DNA from 2 places in the Kitasatospora sp. NPDC057940 genome. Region 1 is predicted to be linked to the other one. Evidence: riboswitches for the same ligand, from Rfam matches in the RefSeq annotation. Region 1 holds a riboswitch; the other holds the start of a gene.
What was found. A riboswitch is a leader RNA that binds a small molecule or an ion and turns the genes downstream of it on or off. The one in region 1 is predicted to bind cobalamin.
Positions count from the first base shown of each region.

Region 1 (7,262 bases):
GGGCAGGCCGCGAAGATCTGCAACAACATGATCCTGGGCATCTCGATGATCGCGGTCAGCGAGGCCTTCGTGCTCGGGGAGAGCCTCGGGCTCAGCCACCAGGCCCTCTACGACGTCGCCTCGACCGCCTCCGGCCAGTGCTGGGCGCTCACCACCAACTGCCCCGTCCCCGGGCCGGTGCCCACCAGCCCGGCCAACCGCGACTACGCGGCCGGGTTCGCCGCCGCCCTGATGGCCAAGGACCTCGGCCTCGCCGCCGGGGCCGCCGACGCCGCGGGCCTGCCCACGGACCTCGGACGCAGGGCGGCACAGCTGTACGCGGACTTCGCGCAGGCCGACGGTGGCGCCGGCCTGGACTTCTCGGCGATCATCACCACCCTGAGGGAGGACGGCAAGTGACCGGCTACGAGACGATCCTGGTCGAGCGCAAGGGCCGGGTGGGGCTGATCACGCTCGACCGGCCCAAGGCGCTCAACGCGCTCAACACCCTGCTGATGAACGAAGTCGTGCAGGCGGCAACCGAGTTCGACCGTGACCAGGAGATCGGCGCGCTGGTGATCACCGGCTCGGAGAAGGCCTTCGCGGCCGGCGCCGACATCAAGGAGATGCAGTCGCTCGACTTCGTCGACGCCTACCTCGGCGACTGGTTCGCCGCCTGGGACCGCTTCGCCGCGCTGCGCAAGCCCGTGGTCGCGGCGGTGGCGGGCTACGCGCTGGGCGGCGGCTGCGAGCTGGCGATGCTGTGCGACGTCCTCCTGGCGGCGGACACCGCGAAGTTCGGGCAGCCGGAGATCAAGCTCGGCGTGATCCCGGGCATCGGCGGCTCGCAGCGGCTGACCCGGGCGGTCGGCAAGGCGAAGGCGATGGAACTCTGCCTGACCGGCCGGATGATGGGCGCCGAGGAGGCCGAGCGGGCCGGCCTGGTCTCCCGGATCGTCCCGGCGGACCAACTGCTGGCCGAGGCCCTGGCGGTGGCCGGGACGATCGCGGCGATGTCCACCCCGGCGGCGGTCATGCTCAAGGAGAGCGTCAACCGCTCGTACGAGACCACGCTCGCCGAGGGCGTCCGCTTCGAACGGCGTCTGTTCCACGCGACGTTCGCGACGGCGGACCAGAAGGAGGGCATGGCGGCGTTCGCCGAGAAGCGCCCGCCGGAGTTCCGCAACCGCTGACAGTCCGCCCGGTGCGCCGCCCCTCGTCCGGGGCGGCGCACGCCGGTCAGCTCCCGGAGCGTCGCAGCAGGTAGGTGTCCATGATCCAGCCCTTGCGCTCGCGGGCCGACTCGCGCAGCTCGCGGATCCGCGGGGCGACTTCGGCGAGCGGGCCGGCGACGAGGATCTCGTCGGGGGTGCCGAGGTAGGCGCCGTAGTGGATCTCCAGCCCCTCGGGGTCGATCCCGGCGAAGGCGGCGCGGCCGTCGAGCATCACCACGACGTCGTCCACACCCTCGGGGAAGCCCTCGGCCAGCCGGCGGCCGGTGGTGATCTGCACGGGGCGGCCCACCCGGGTCAGCGTGGTGCGGTGGCGGGCGGCGAGTGCGGAGACGCTGCTGATGCCCGGGATCACCTCGTAGTCGAACGCGACGGCGCTGCGGGCCCGTACGTCCTCCACCACGGCGATGACGCTGTCGTAGAGGCTCGGATCCCCCCACACCAGGAACGCGCCCGTCTCGCCCTCACCGAGGTGCTCGACGGCCAACCGCTCGACCAGATCGGAACGGCGGACGCGCCAGTCGTCCACGGCGGCCGCGTACGCGGGGGTGGTCCGGTCCCGCTCCGCGTCCGGCACCTCCACCACGCGGTGCCCGGGCCGCCCGTGCTCGGTCAGCATCCGGTGCCGTAGCTGGATCAGGTCCTGCCGTTCCTCGTTCTTGCCGAGGATGAAGAAGACATCCGTGCGGGCGAGTGCCTTGACCGCCTGCAGAGTGAGGTGGTCGGGGTCGCCCGCGCCGATGCCGATGACGAGAATGCTCCGCTTGTTCCGCATGGGAGGAATTCTGCCGTCCGGGACGCCCTGATCACGCTGGCAGCCGGGAGGGGCGCGTCGCGATGGTCATCCCGTCCATCCGGTGTGGTGCAGCCAGTCCTCGAAGGTCATCACGTCGGGGTGCAGGCGGCGCAGGAGGTCGATGTCCCGGTCTCGGGCGTAGAGGTCACGGTCGGCGAAGAACCGGAACATCGCCGCGTAGTCGTGGCTGAAGCCGGGGGCGGCGGTGCGCAGGTCGTCGTGCGGCATCGGGACGTAGGTGCTGGGGGTGCCCGTGACCTGGGCGAAGGTGGCGGCGATCTCGTCGCCGGTGAGGCTGTCGCCGATCACCGCGAGGTCGCGGGCGCCCCAGGACTGCCAGTTGTCGAACATGTGGCAGGCGAACCAGGCGATGTCGTCGAGGGCGACGAGCGGGTAGTGGGCGGCGCCGAGGGGGAGCCTGAAGACCAGGCCGCCCCTGCCGTCCGGCCGGGGGGAGAGCCGGTCCCGCAGGTTCTCGAAGTACGGCGCCGTGGTCAGCACCGAGACGTGGTCCGTGTACCAGCCGTCGGTCTCCTCGCGGAGCATCTCCTCCGACCGCATCAGGCCGATGTGGGCGGCGACGGCGGCCTTGCTGTCGAAATGCGGGACGGGGTGGCCGGTCAGGGACACCGCGCTGTCCAACGAGGACCAGATGAAGCGCTCCACGCCGGCCCGCTCGGCGGCGGCCAGCAAGTGCAGCCCCTGCCGGTACTCACCCACCGCGCTGCCCGTCGCGAAGAAGTCGGTGTTGGCGAACACGTGGTCCGCCTGCCCGATCAGGACCTCGAGCGCCGCCGGGTCGGAGCGGACCAGTCGCACGCGGTCGGGCGCGGTGGCGGCGAGTCCGGTGGCGCGGGCGGACTCCGGGTGGCGGGTGGGGACGGTGACGGTGGCGTCGGTGGTGGCCAGCAGGCGGCGGACCACGTGGCTGCCCATGGCCCCGGTGCCGCCGATGACGAGGACGTGGGTCATGGGGTTCCTCCCTGGTGTGTCAGGACGTGTTCGGCCAGCTGGGCGTGGGTGGCGACCCAGACGTCGCCGGACTCGCGGATGTGGTCGAGGATCTGGCCGACCATGCCCGCGAGGAGCGGTCGGCCTCCGACGTGGGCGTGGATGGTCAGGTGGAAGACGCCCGGGCCGGGGGCGGCGAGCAGCTGGTTCAGCAGCTCACGGTGAAGGTCGCGGTAGGCGTACGGGCCGGCCGCGGCGTCGCGGACGTCGGAGTGGTCGCTGTGCATGAGGGAGACCAGAGGACCGTGAACGGTGGACAGGACCTGCGGGAGGTCGTGGTCGCCGTGGTCGCCGGTCCAGCGGTAGCCGGCCTCGGCGAGCAGGTCGACCGTGTGCCGCGAACCGGTGGCGCGCGGGCTCATCCACCCCGTCGGGCGAACACCGGTGACCCGGTGAAGGATTTCGGTGCAGCGACGGACGTTGGCCCGCTCGGCATCGACGTCGAGCAGCGCGGGCACCACGTCCTGGGCCCAGGAGTGTGCGGCGATCTCGTGACCCGCCTCGTGCACGGCCTCGACGGTCTCGGGGTGCCGCTCGGCCACCAGTCCACTGACGCCGACGGTGGCAGGCAGGTCACCCAGGACGTCGAGCAGCCGCCGGATGCCGGTGGTGACGCCGTAGTCCGCCCAGGAGGTGCTGTGCGTGTCGTCGATGCCGGACAGCGGCCACGCCGCGGCCATCGGCGCGTAGGCGGGCCAGTGCCCTGGTGACCACAGCTCCAGCGCGACGGTGACCAGCGCGACGACCTTCCGCCCGCCCGGCCATTCGGTCTCTGCCCTCATACGGTTCCCCTGTTCCCCTGTTCCCCTGATCGACGGCTCGACGGCTTCCGCAGTGGACGCTAGTGAGGCGGTAGGTACCTCCGGGTTCCTGGCGGCGGGCTACCGTCGGGTCATGCGTGAGTACTCCGGCAGTGTCTTCCTCGCCGACTGCCCGGCTCGGCTGGCGATCGAGATCATCGCCGACAAGTGGGCGGTGGCCGTGCTGTTCGCGTTGAGCCGGGAACCGTGCAGACACGGCCAGCTGGTCGACCTGATCGGCGGAATCTCGCGGAAGGTGCTGACCCAGACGCTGCGCCGGTTGCAGGGGTACGGCCTGATCGACCGCCACGCCGGGACCGGGAAGGTCGAGTACGCGCTGACGGACCTGGGCCGGACGCTGGTGAAGCCGATCGCCGTGCTGACTCAGTGGGCTCACGAGCACGGCGCGGCCGTGCTGGAATTCCAGGAGTCCCAAGCGGGCCGGTCGCACTGACGGTGTCTCGGTCAGGAGGAGCGCGTCGCGAAGCCGGGTGCGGACCACCGTGATGTGACGCGCGAACCCTTGACCGGATCTTTTCCGTATCGCCATGATGAGCCGTCATGTTGTGACTCCGCCGCTGGGGGAAGTCCGGTCCGAATCCGGCGCTGACCCGCAACGGTAGGCCGCCGACTCCACGTCGGTGGCGAGCCCGAGTACCCGGCGGCGGAGGTGTGTCGTCCCCTCCTCCCGTCGTGGTCTGCGGGCCGGAGCTCCGAGGGCTGCCCGGCTTGTCGCCGCCGTCCTCCGGGCCCCTGCGTGCGGGCCCGGAAAGGCCCACCGTGTCCTCGTTCCGACGCCCCCTGCGCCTCCTCGCGATACCCGCGCTCGCCCTCGCCACCGTCCTCCCGGCGGCCGCTGCCGCCCACGCCGCGCCTGCCGCCGCGACCGCCGCGACCTCGTCCTCGACGATCCGCCCCGACGCCGCCGCGGGCGGCTGGCTGGCCCGTCAGCTCGTCGACGGCGACCACTTCGAGTCCGTCTTCAACGGGACGGCCTACCCCGACCAGGGCCTGACCATCGATGCCGTACTGGCCTTCGCCGCCTCGCGCAGCTCCGACCAGGCCGCCGCGAAGGCCACCGTCTGGCTGGCCAAGCCCGAGATCATCAGCGGCTACCTCGGAGACGGCACCACCGAGGCCTACGCCGGGGCGACCGCCAAGCTGCTGCTCGCCGTCGAGGTGCGCGGCGGGAACCAGACGGCCTTCGGCGGCGTCGACCTGCCGGCCCGGCTGCGCTCGCTCCAGACCGCCGAGGGCCGGTTCTCCGACCGCTCGCAGTGGGGCGACTACAGCAACGCCTTCGGCCAGTCCCTGGCCCTGATCGCCCTGCACCGCACGACCGGTGGCGCCCCGGCCGCGGCCGTCGACTTCCTCGCCAACAGCCAGTGCGCGGACGGCGGTTACCCGATCGCCTTCGGCCAGGCCGCCTGCACCAGCGACCCGGACGCCACCGCGCTCGCCGCCCAGGCCCTCGCCGCCACCGGCCGCACCGCCAAGGCCGAGGCCGGGCTCGGCTGGCTGACCGCCCACCAGAACGCCGACGGCGGCTTCTCGGCCGCCGGGGCCGCCGCGTCCAACGCCAACACCACCGGCCTCGCCACGCAGGCGCTGCTGGCCGGCGGACGCTTCGTGGCCGGCCTCAAGGGCTGGAGCAGCCTGGTCAAGCTCCAGCAGGGCTGCGCCACCGACCCGGCGGTGCGCGGGGCGGTCGCCTACGACGCGACCGGCTTCAACCCGGCCACCGGCGCCCGGGCCACCGCGCAGGCCGTCCTCGGCCTGGCCGGCACCCCGCTGGCCACCCTCTCCGCCGCCGGTGCCCGCCCGGACGCGCCCGTGCCGGCCTGCCCGGCGACCACCCGCTGACCCCGCGAGGAGAGCTCCGATGACCGACACCCCGGCGCCCGCGCGCCCGGCCCGCCGCACCCTCGGCTCGATCGCCGCCGCCGCTGCCCTCACCGCCGGCCTGCTCGGCGTCTCCGCCGTCCAGGCCCCGAAGGCGCAGGCCGCCGCCTGCGACGGCACCACCGGTGTCACCGTCGTGGTCGACTTCACCGCCGTCGGCGGCGGCATCCAGACCGGCTGCGCACCCGGCGACCCGGCCAGCGGCCTGGCCGCGCTGACCGGCGCCGGGTTCGCGTACACCTTCCACCCGCGCTACCCGGGCTTCGTCTGCACCATCAACGCCCTGCCGACGACCTGCACCAACCCCACCGGCAGCGCCTACTGGTCGTACTGGCACGCCCAGCACGGCGGCCCCTGGTCGTACAGCAACCTGGGCGCGGGCAGCTACAACCCGGCACCCGGCGACGTCGAGGGCTGGTCCTTCGGCGCCGGCGCCCAGCCGGGCGTCACCGCGCCCTGACCTCCGGCGACCCCCCGGTGCCCCGGCCCCTCCGGAAGGGGGGCCGGGGCACCGGCGCTTCAGGCTTCGGACGGTGCGGACGCCGCTCGGGACGGGGTGTCCGAGCAGGACCCCGGATCAGTTGCCGTAGCGGAGCGAGACGGTGTCGCCGAGGTGGACGGTGGTGGCCCGGGTGGCGGCGGTGGCGGTGGTGCCGTCCAGGCTGACCTGCCAGGTGGCGGAGCCGCTGTTGGTGGTGCCGTTGATCGCGGTGACGGCGCCGGTGCCGGAGGACGGGGCGACGGCGGTGACGCAGCCGGCGGGGGTCGCGGATCCGGCGGCGTCGAGGACGTCGCCGAGGGTCGCGGTGGTGGCGGTCGGGGTGAGGGTGACGGCGCAGACCTTGGGCGCGCCGGTGCCGTCGTCGACGACCAGCGCGAGCCTGGCGGCGGTGCCGGGGACGAAGGCGCTGGTGGTGGCCCAGGCGGGCTCGCCGGCGGTGGTCGGGGCCGGCGGGGTGGCGGTGAAGCCGGCGCCGGCGACGGCGCGCAGGCCGTCGACGGAGGCGTAGGGGGACGGGGCGGTGTCGGTGGGCAGGTACTTGAAGCCGCCGCCGGGCTTGAACTGCTGGGCGATCAGGAAGTCGACGGGGCTCTTGCCGGTGCCGCTGGTGAAGTCGGCGCCCTGAGGGTTGATGCCGCAGGCGTTGAGGCCGGAGACGGCCCAGCCGTTGGAGTCGGTGTTGACGCCGAACATGGCGCTGAAGGCGCCGGAGGCGGTGAGCTTGCCCTTGAGGAAGTTCTTGGCGGCGACGATCGCCGGGTCGGTGGCGGGGACGCCCCCGGTGCAGAGCGAGGCCATGGCGGCGCCGGTCATGTCGATGTCGCTGCCCTGGGCGAGGGCGTTCGGGTCGCCGGCGGCCTTGCTGAAGTTCCAGCCGCCGTCGTTGTGCTGGTTGGCGCGCACCGCCGTGACGGAGGCGTCGAGCAGCGGCTGCGGGACGCGCGGGCCACCGGCCTGGGTCCTGGCGCCCGCGAGGGCGAGGAGGCCGAAGACGGTGCCGTTGAAGTTGGCGGACGGGCCGTAGTAGCCGGGTTCGGCGG
Region 1 covers NZ_JBHVPH010000003.1:379,966-387,227, reverse strand. Annotated here, with positions in the region: gene mmsB (3-hydroxyisobutyrate dehydrogenase) at 1-399, shown strand, start outside; gene ACFVTF_RS07575 (enoyl-CoA hydratase) at 396-1,172, shown strand; gene cobF (precorrin-6A synthase (deacetylating)) at 1,219-1,986, opposite strand; gene ACFVTF_RS07565 (NmrA family NAD(P)-binding protein) at 2,053-2,979, opposite strand; gene ACFVTF_RS07560 (polysaccharide deacetylase family protein) at 2,976-3,800, opposite strand; gene ACFVTF_RS07555 (winged helix-turn-helix transcriptional regulator) at 3,913-4,272, shown strand; cobalamin riboswitch at 4,359-4,499, shown strand; gene ACFVTF_RS07550 (peptidase) at 4,599-5,681, shown strand; gene ACFVTF_RS07545 (flagellar hook-length control protein FliK) at 5,701-6,180, shown strand; gene ACFVTF_RS07540 (hypothetical protein) at 6,298-7,262, opposite strand, start outside.

Region 2 (7,262 bases), on a different contig from region 1:
GGACGTGAGGCCGGGCTCCTCGCCGGTGATGGCCTTCGTCACCGCGGCCACCGCGGGGACCGCGTCCGGTGAGTCGGCGAGGCGGGTCGCGACGAGGAGTTCGGGGCGGTGGCCCGCGCGCTCGCGCCACCAGTGCGCCGCGATCCGCCGTAGCCAGGACTGGCCCGGGCCGGAAGCCGCGAGGCGGACGCCGATCACGACCACGGTCTCGGTGCCCGCGTCGGCCAGCCTGGTCAGCTCGGCCGACAGGGAGGGGTCCGCCTGCTGCAGGAAAGCGATCGAGGCCCGGTGCGACGCCGCTGTCCGGAGGAGTTCGTCACGGCGGACGGCCTCCCCGATCGACATGCCGACCAGGAGCGTGGCACTGCGGCGGGCGGGTGCGCCCGGGGCGGGGAGGGTCATGGTGATGTCCCTTCGGGGAGCAGTCCGTTCCACCGGATGTGCGGCCTGTCGTGCCGGGGGTGTCGTTCCACGGTCACGTCGACGCCGTAGACGTGCGCGATCGTGGGCGAGGTGAGCACGTCGGAGCTGGGCCCGTGGGCGACCAGCCGGCCGTCGAGCAGCACGGCGACCTCGTCGCAGTAGGCGGCGGCGAGTTCGAGGTCGTGCAGCGCGGCCACCGTGGTGACGCCCAGCCCGCGTACGGCGCCGAGGAAGCCGAGTTGGTGGCGCAGGTCGAGGTGGTTGGTGGGCTCGTCGAGCAGGAGCACGCCGGGCTCCTGCACCAGTGCCCGCGCGAGCTGGACCCGCTGCCGTTCGCCGCCCGACAGCGTCGGCCAGGCCCGGTCGAGCAGGTGTCCGACGTCGGCCGCGGCAACGGCCTCGGCGAACACGGACCGCTCGTGGGCGTCGGCGGCGGAGTCCATCGGCACGGGCCAGCGGCCGCGGTACGGCGTGCGTCCGAGCTCGATGACCTGACGGACCGGCAGCGACAACCGGGTGTCCGCCTGCTGCTCCATGAAGGCCACCCGTCGTGCCCGTCGGCGGGCCGTGAGGGCGTGGAGGTCCTCTCCGTCCAGGACGACGCGCCCCGCGCTCGGCCGGGTCAGTCCGGCGACCGCGCGCAGCAGGGTGGTCTTCCCGGCGCCGTTGGGCCCGAGCAGGCCCGTGATCCGGCCGGGGGCGAACGCGAGCGAGACCGCGTCCAGCAGGGTGGCTCCGCCGATGCGCACGCGGAGCTCCTCCGCGCGCAGCTCGGCGGGGGGCGGCACGGTCACTGCGGTCCCCCCTCGGCCCGCCCCTGGCGCCACAGCAGCCAGGCGAAGAAGGGAGCTCCGAGCCCGGCCGTGATGACGCCGACGGGGATCTCCCGGTCGGGCAGGACCGAGCGCGCCACGATGTCGCTGCCCACCAGGAGGGACGCACCCACCAGTGCCGACACGGGCAGCAGGAGGGCGTGGCGCGGGCCGCAGACCAGTCGGACCACGTGCGGGACGACCAGGCCGAGGAACCCGATGACGCCGGTGTTGGCGACCAGGCACGCGGTCACCAGCGCGGCGGTGGCGACGAGGAGCCAGCGGGTGCGCTCGACGTGGACGCCGAGGGAGCGGGCGGCGGTCTCGCCGAAGGCGAAGGCGTCCAGGTCGCGGGCCGAGGAGGCCAGGACCGTGACACCGACCAGCGCGACCGCGGTCAGGAAGACGGCGGTGGGCCACCGCACGCCGGCGACCGAGCCCAGCGTCCACTCCATGACGCCGCGCGCCGCGTTGCGGTCCCCGAGGACCAGGACGACGAACGAGGTGTAGGCCCCGCACATCTGCCCCACCGCGATGCCGGCGAGCACGGTCCGGGTGGTCGGTAGCGACCGGGTGCGGGCGCCGGCCAGTGCCAGGACGACGACGGCGGCGAGCAGGGCACCGGCGAAGGCCGCCGTCGCCACCGCGCCGGTGCCCACGGCGCCGGTCACGCCGACGCCGAGGACGATCACGGTGACCGCGCCGGCGGCGGCTCCGTCGGAGATCCCGAGCAGGAAGGGATCGGCCAGGTCGTTCCCGGTCAGGGTCTGCAGCACCGCGCCGCAGACCGCGAGGCCTGCGCCGGTGGCAGCCGCTCCCAGAACCCGGGGCAGCCGCAACTGCCAGACGATCTGGTCGTCCAGCAGCGTGACGTGCTGGCCGCCCAGCCCGAGACGGCGCGCCACGACATCGATCACCGTCCGGACCGGCTCGGGTTGCGAGCCCACGGCCAGGCCGAGGAGCACGGTGGTCAGCAGCAGGGCCGCACCGATGGCCAGGGCCGCCGTCGCGCGGCCCGGACCGGGGGGCCGCACGACGGGGCGGGGTTCGGTGGTCATGAACCCGGGTGCAGCTGGCCCAGTCCTGCGGACACCCGGGCGGCACCGTCGGCGAGCCGCACGCCGGGAGTCGACTCCGAGAACGGCACCACCACGAAAGCCTTGCGCTGCACGGCGGTGAGCTTGCTCAGCACCGGGTCGTTCTCCAAGTAGTCGATCTTGGACTGGGCCGTGTCCCAGCCGGCGTCCGCGACCACGATGGCGTCCGGGTCCGCCGCGACGACCTTCTCCCAGCTCACGTTCTGCCAGCCACCGGGCAGGTCCGCGAAGACGTTGCGGGCGCCCACGGCATCGAGCACGAGCTGAGGTCCGCCGTGGCCGGCACCGACGAACGGCGACTTGGTGTCCGAGTCGTACCACAGGACCTTCAGGCCCTTGCCCGCGGCCGTCGCCGTGAACTGGGCGAGCTGCTGCTCCTGCTGCTGCTGGATCGCGGCGGCCCGCTCCGTGACACCGAAGACCTTGGCGACGTCGTTCAGCTCGCCCCACACCGCCTGCCAGGTCGTCGGCGGCACCTGGCTCTTGTCCGAGCAGCCGAACGGGGACAGGTACGACGGGATGCCCTGGCCGCGCAGCTCGTCCCGGCTGCCCGCGACCTTGTCGGTGAACGCGCTGGAGTAGGAGGCGTACAGGAAGTCGGGACGGGCCGCGAGGAGCTTCTCCTTCGTCGGGTAGTCCTTGGAGAGCACCGGGACGGAGTCGTAGGCCGCCTTCCACTTCTCCGGGACGGAATCGTCGAGGTAGGCGGTACCGGCCATGCTGGACTGCAGGCCGAGGGACAGGGCCACCTCGGTGGCACCCTCGTTGAGCGTCACCAGCCGGGCGGGCGGCGCGCCGACCGTCACGGTGGTCCCGCAGTTGTCCACGCTGACCGGCGCGGCACTTCCGGCCGCCCCGCCGGACGTGGCGGGCGCGGGGGCGCCGGTGCAGGCCCCGAGCACGCCGGTGAACAGGACGGCCGCGACCACCCGGCCGACACGTATCGGACCTGTGGGACGAACGGCACATATCGATCGAAACGGATACAGCAGACCGCTGGGCACGTGTTCTCCAAAACCCTCGTGGAACATGTCGCGCCGTGGCCGGTCTCCTGGCTTCCGCATCAACACGCCGCAGCCGACCTTCCCGGACGGCTCTTCCAGCCCGCCCAGTGGCCCTGACCGCTGGAAAAGCCGGTCAGCGAGGGCCGCGGAACTCCGCGGCAACAGTGGCGAGGGCCGCACCGGACTCAGACCGGTTTCCCGTACACCACGGCGATGGCAAGGTATCAGGCGTGGTCAGGTCGGTGCCGACCGGATCGAGGACGCCCACCGGCCACGCGAAGCGCCGGCAGCGGCAGCGCCTTGACGGAGGTGTGAGTTCGGCCTGCCGGCGCGCTGTCACACAGTGACGGTGGCAGCTTCGGTGGCTCCGCCAGTTGAGGGTGACTGGAGGGAGCAGGCCGAGATCCGGGCCGCGAGCCCCTCGTAGTCGACGGGTTCGCCACACAGCCGGCGTACGGAAGCAAGGCCCAGGCTGGCTTGTCCGGTGGCCTCCACGAGAGCACGGGAAGCGACGTGGAAGCGCCACTGGCCAATGTCGAGCGGGTCGTAGTCGGCGTGGGTGAGCGCGGTATGGAGGGCGAAGACGTAGACATCCGCGTTGTAGGACTGCTCTGCGGCGTCACCGTCCTCGGGAGTCCAGGTGCGTCCGCGCAGTCGGGAGAAGCGAATCTCCGACAGCTGACGCTGCCCCCAGGCTTGGAGGTAGGCGCTGGTCTTGACCTCGATCCTGAGCCCGTCAGGTGTCAGGACATCGAAGCTGTCCCATTCCATGTTGCGTGCCACAGCGCCGACGGCGCGGTGGACCAGGAATTCCGCGAGCAGGCCCCGGGTGGTGTTGGTTCGCAAGTCGGGCATCGCGTAGCGCCAGAAGTCCAGCACCGTCCCGGCATCGGTGCCGCGGAAGGCCTCGTTGCCGTCGAGCGGCGCCAGTTCGGCCGGGGTGTGCCAGTCGTTGGGGGCGGCGGAGTCGGAGAGCATTCCCCCAGCCTGACACGGGCGCCGGACGGGGAGGGCGGTATTGGGGGCAGCGCTCAAAGTCCACGGCGCTGTGCCCTCGTGCCCTCCCGGGCTGGAGGACTGCTGTTTCCGTAGGTCAGAGGCCTGATCGCGGCTTTGAAGTGTCGCAGTTCCTCAGCGGCCGCGAGCGCAGCTGCGGCGAGTCCGCGGGACTCGGTCTGTGCCCGTGTGTTACTGGGTACGGAGGGGATCGGCGGGGGAGTGGGTCGCGAGTGGCGAGAGGTCGGAGCCGGGGCGTGAGTGGTGAACTGCGGTATGACGATCTGGTGCGGCCGCTGCCGGAGTTGCTGAGGAGGCACGCCGAGCGGTCGGGGGACCGGGTCGCGTTCCACGACTTCTCGCGCGGTGTCAGCTACGCCGAGTTGGAGCGGCGGACCGGGCGGCTGGCCGGGTCGCTCGTGCGGGCGGGGGTCCGGCGCGGGGATCGGGTGGCGCTCTGCCTGGGCAACTGCGTGGAGCTGGTGGAGGGTTGCCTCGCCGTGCTGCGGGCGGGGGCGGTCGGTGTCCTGCTCAACCCCCGCTCCTCCGACGACGAACTCGACCACTACCTGCGGGACAGCGGCGCCTCGGCCATCATCACCGACCCCGCGCACCTCACGCAGCTGCGCCGCCTCGGCGCCGGGTACCGCGGCCTGTACACCGTGCTCACCGGGGCGGGCCCGATCCCCTCGAACGCCCCCGACGGCACCGTCCTCTTCGAGACTGCGGCCTCGACCGGGGGCGGGCCCGCGGCCCCCGACGACCTGGGGCTCGACGATCCGGCCTGGCTGCTCTACACCTCCGGGACCACCCACCGCCCCAAGGGCGTGCTCTCCACACAGCGCAGCGCACTGTGGTCGGTGGCGGCCTGCTACGCGCCGCTCTTCGGGCTCTCCTCCGAGGACCGGCTGCTGTGGCCGCTGCCGCTGTTCCACAGCTTCGGGCACTCCCTCGCGATCCTGGGCACCACGGCCGTCGGCGCGAGCACCGCGATCGTCGGCGAACTGCCCACGCCCGGCGAGGCCTTGACGCCCGGCGACCTGTGGCGCACGCTGCGCACCCCGAGCGCCGCCCTCGGCGGGCCGTTCACCGTCCTGGCGGGCGTCCCCACGACGTACCACCGGTTGACGGCCTCGGCGAAGGACACCCCGCTCCCCGCGCCGCGGCCCGGGCTGCGGCTCTGCGTGACGGCGGGCGCGCCGTGTCCGCCCGAACTGCGCGGGGCGGTGGAGGAGACGCTCGGCGCGCCGCTGCTCGACGTCTACGGCAGTACCGAGACCTGCGGCGCGATCGCGGTGGCACGCCCGAACGGCCCCCGGGTCGACGGCTCCTGCGGACTGCCGGTACCCGGCGTCGAGGTCCGCGTCGTCGATCCGGACAGCGGGGCCGACGTCCTCGCGGGCGGCGAGGGCGAGATCTGGGTCAGCGGTCCGAATCTCATGTCGGGCTACCACGACCGGCCGGAGGCGACGGCCGCCGCGCTGCGCGAGGGCTGGTACCGGACCGGGGACCTCGGCCGGCGCGCCGAACACGGCCACCTCGTCCTCACCGGCCGGGTCAGCGAACTGATCATCCGGGGAGGGGAGAACATCCACCCCACGGAGGTCGAGCACGTCCTGCGGGGCTGCCCCGGGGTGCGGGACGCGGTGGTTCTCGGTCTGCCGCACGCCGTCCTCGGGGAGGTCCCGGTCGCCTTCGTGGTGCCCGGCCCGGAGGGCCTGGACCCGCGGCTGGTGCTCGACGTCTGCCGCTCGCAGCTCGCGGACCACAAGGTCCCCGTCGAGGTCCGTGAGATCGCGGCCGTCCCGCGCACGCCGTCGGGAAAGATCGTCCGCCATGCGGTGCTCAGCGACCCGGCTGCGGCGCCGGCCCCGGCCCCGGTCGGCGGCTCCCTGGAGCGCGGGCTGCTGTCGCTGCCCCGGGAGGAGCAGGAACGCGCGCTGTGCGAGAGGGTGTGCGCCGAGACGGCCCGGGTCCGGGGCCGCGCGCCGGAGGCGGGGCTCGACGCGGACAACTCGTTCGCCGACACCTCCTTCGCGGACCTCGGGCTGACCTCGCTCGGCGCCATCGAGCTGATCGACCGGCTCGCGGCGTCGACCGGGCTGAGCCTGCCGACGACGCTGGTCTTCGACCACCCCACCCCGGCCGCCGTCGCCCGCCACCTGCACACCGAACTGTTCACCGCCGAGCCCGCCGAGCCCGCCGAGCCCGCCGCACCCACGGCCGAGGCCGGCACGACCCCCGCACCGCGGACCGCCGAGCCGGAGGAGCCGTACGACCGGGACCCGGTGGTGATCGTCGCCATGGCCTGCCGCTACCCCGGTGACGTGGAATCCCCCGAAGGGCTCTGGGAGTTGGTGTCGCAGGGCAAGGACGCGATCTCGGACCTGCCGACCGACCGGGGCTGGGACCTCGCCGCCCTCTACGACCCCGACCCGGACCGGATCGGCACCTGCTACACGCGCAGCGGCGGATTCCTGCACCGCGCCGCGGAGTTCGACGCGGGCCTGTTCGGCATCTCGCCGCGCGAGGCGCTCGCCATGGACCCGCAGCAGCGGCTGCTGCTGGAGGTCACCTGGGAGGCGTGGGAGCGGGCCGGGATCGACCCGGTGTCCGTCCGGGACAGCGACACGGGCGTCTTCCTCGGCGTGATGTACGGCGACTACGCCTCCCGCTTCACCGCGCACGAACTGGAGGCCCACCTCGCCCTGGGCTCGGCGGGCAGCGTGGCCTCCGGCCGACTCTCCTACGTGTTCGGCCTGCGCGGGCCCGCGATCACCATCGACACGGCGTGCTCGTCCTCGCTGGTCGCCGTGCACCAGGCGGCCCAGGCGCTGCGCTCGGGCGCGTGCTCGCTGGCGCTGGCCGGCGGCGTCACGGTGATGGCGACGCCCAACCCGCTGGTCGCGTTCAGCCGCCAGCGCGCCCTC
Region 2 covers NZ_JBHVPH010000037.1:22,287-29,548, reverse strand. Annotated here, with positions in the region: gene ACFVTF_RS34725 (ferredoxin) at 1-402, opposite strand, end outside; gene ACFVTF_RS34720 (ABC transporter ATP-binding protein) at 399-1,217, opposite strand; gene ACFVTF_RS34715 (FecCD family ABC transporter permease) at 1,214-2,293, opposite strand; gene ACFVTF_RS34710 (ABC transporter substrate-binding protein) at 2,290-3,261, opposite strand; cobalamin riboswitch at 3,356-3,561, opposite strand; gene ACFVTF_RS34705 (hypothetical protein) at 3,673-4,314, opposite strand; gene ACFVTF_RS34700 (type I polyketide synthase) at 4,590-7,262, shown strand, end outside.
Region 2: linked by a shared signal. The riboswitch ahead of ACFVTF_RS34710 (ABC transporter substrate-binding protein) and the one ahead of ACFVTF_RS07550 (peptidase) in region 1 are both predicted to bind cobalamin.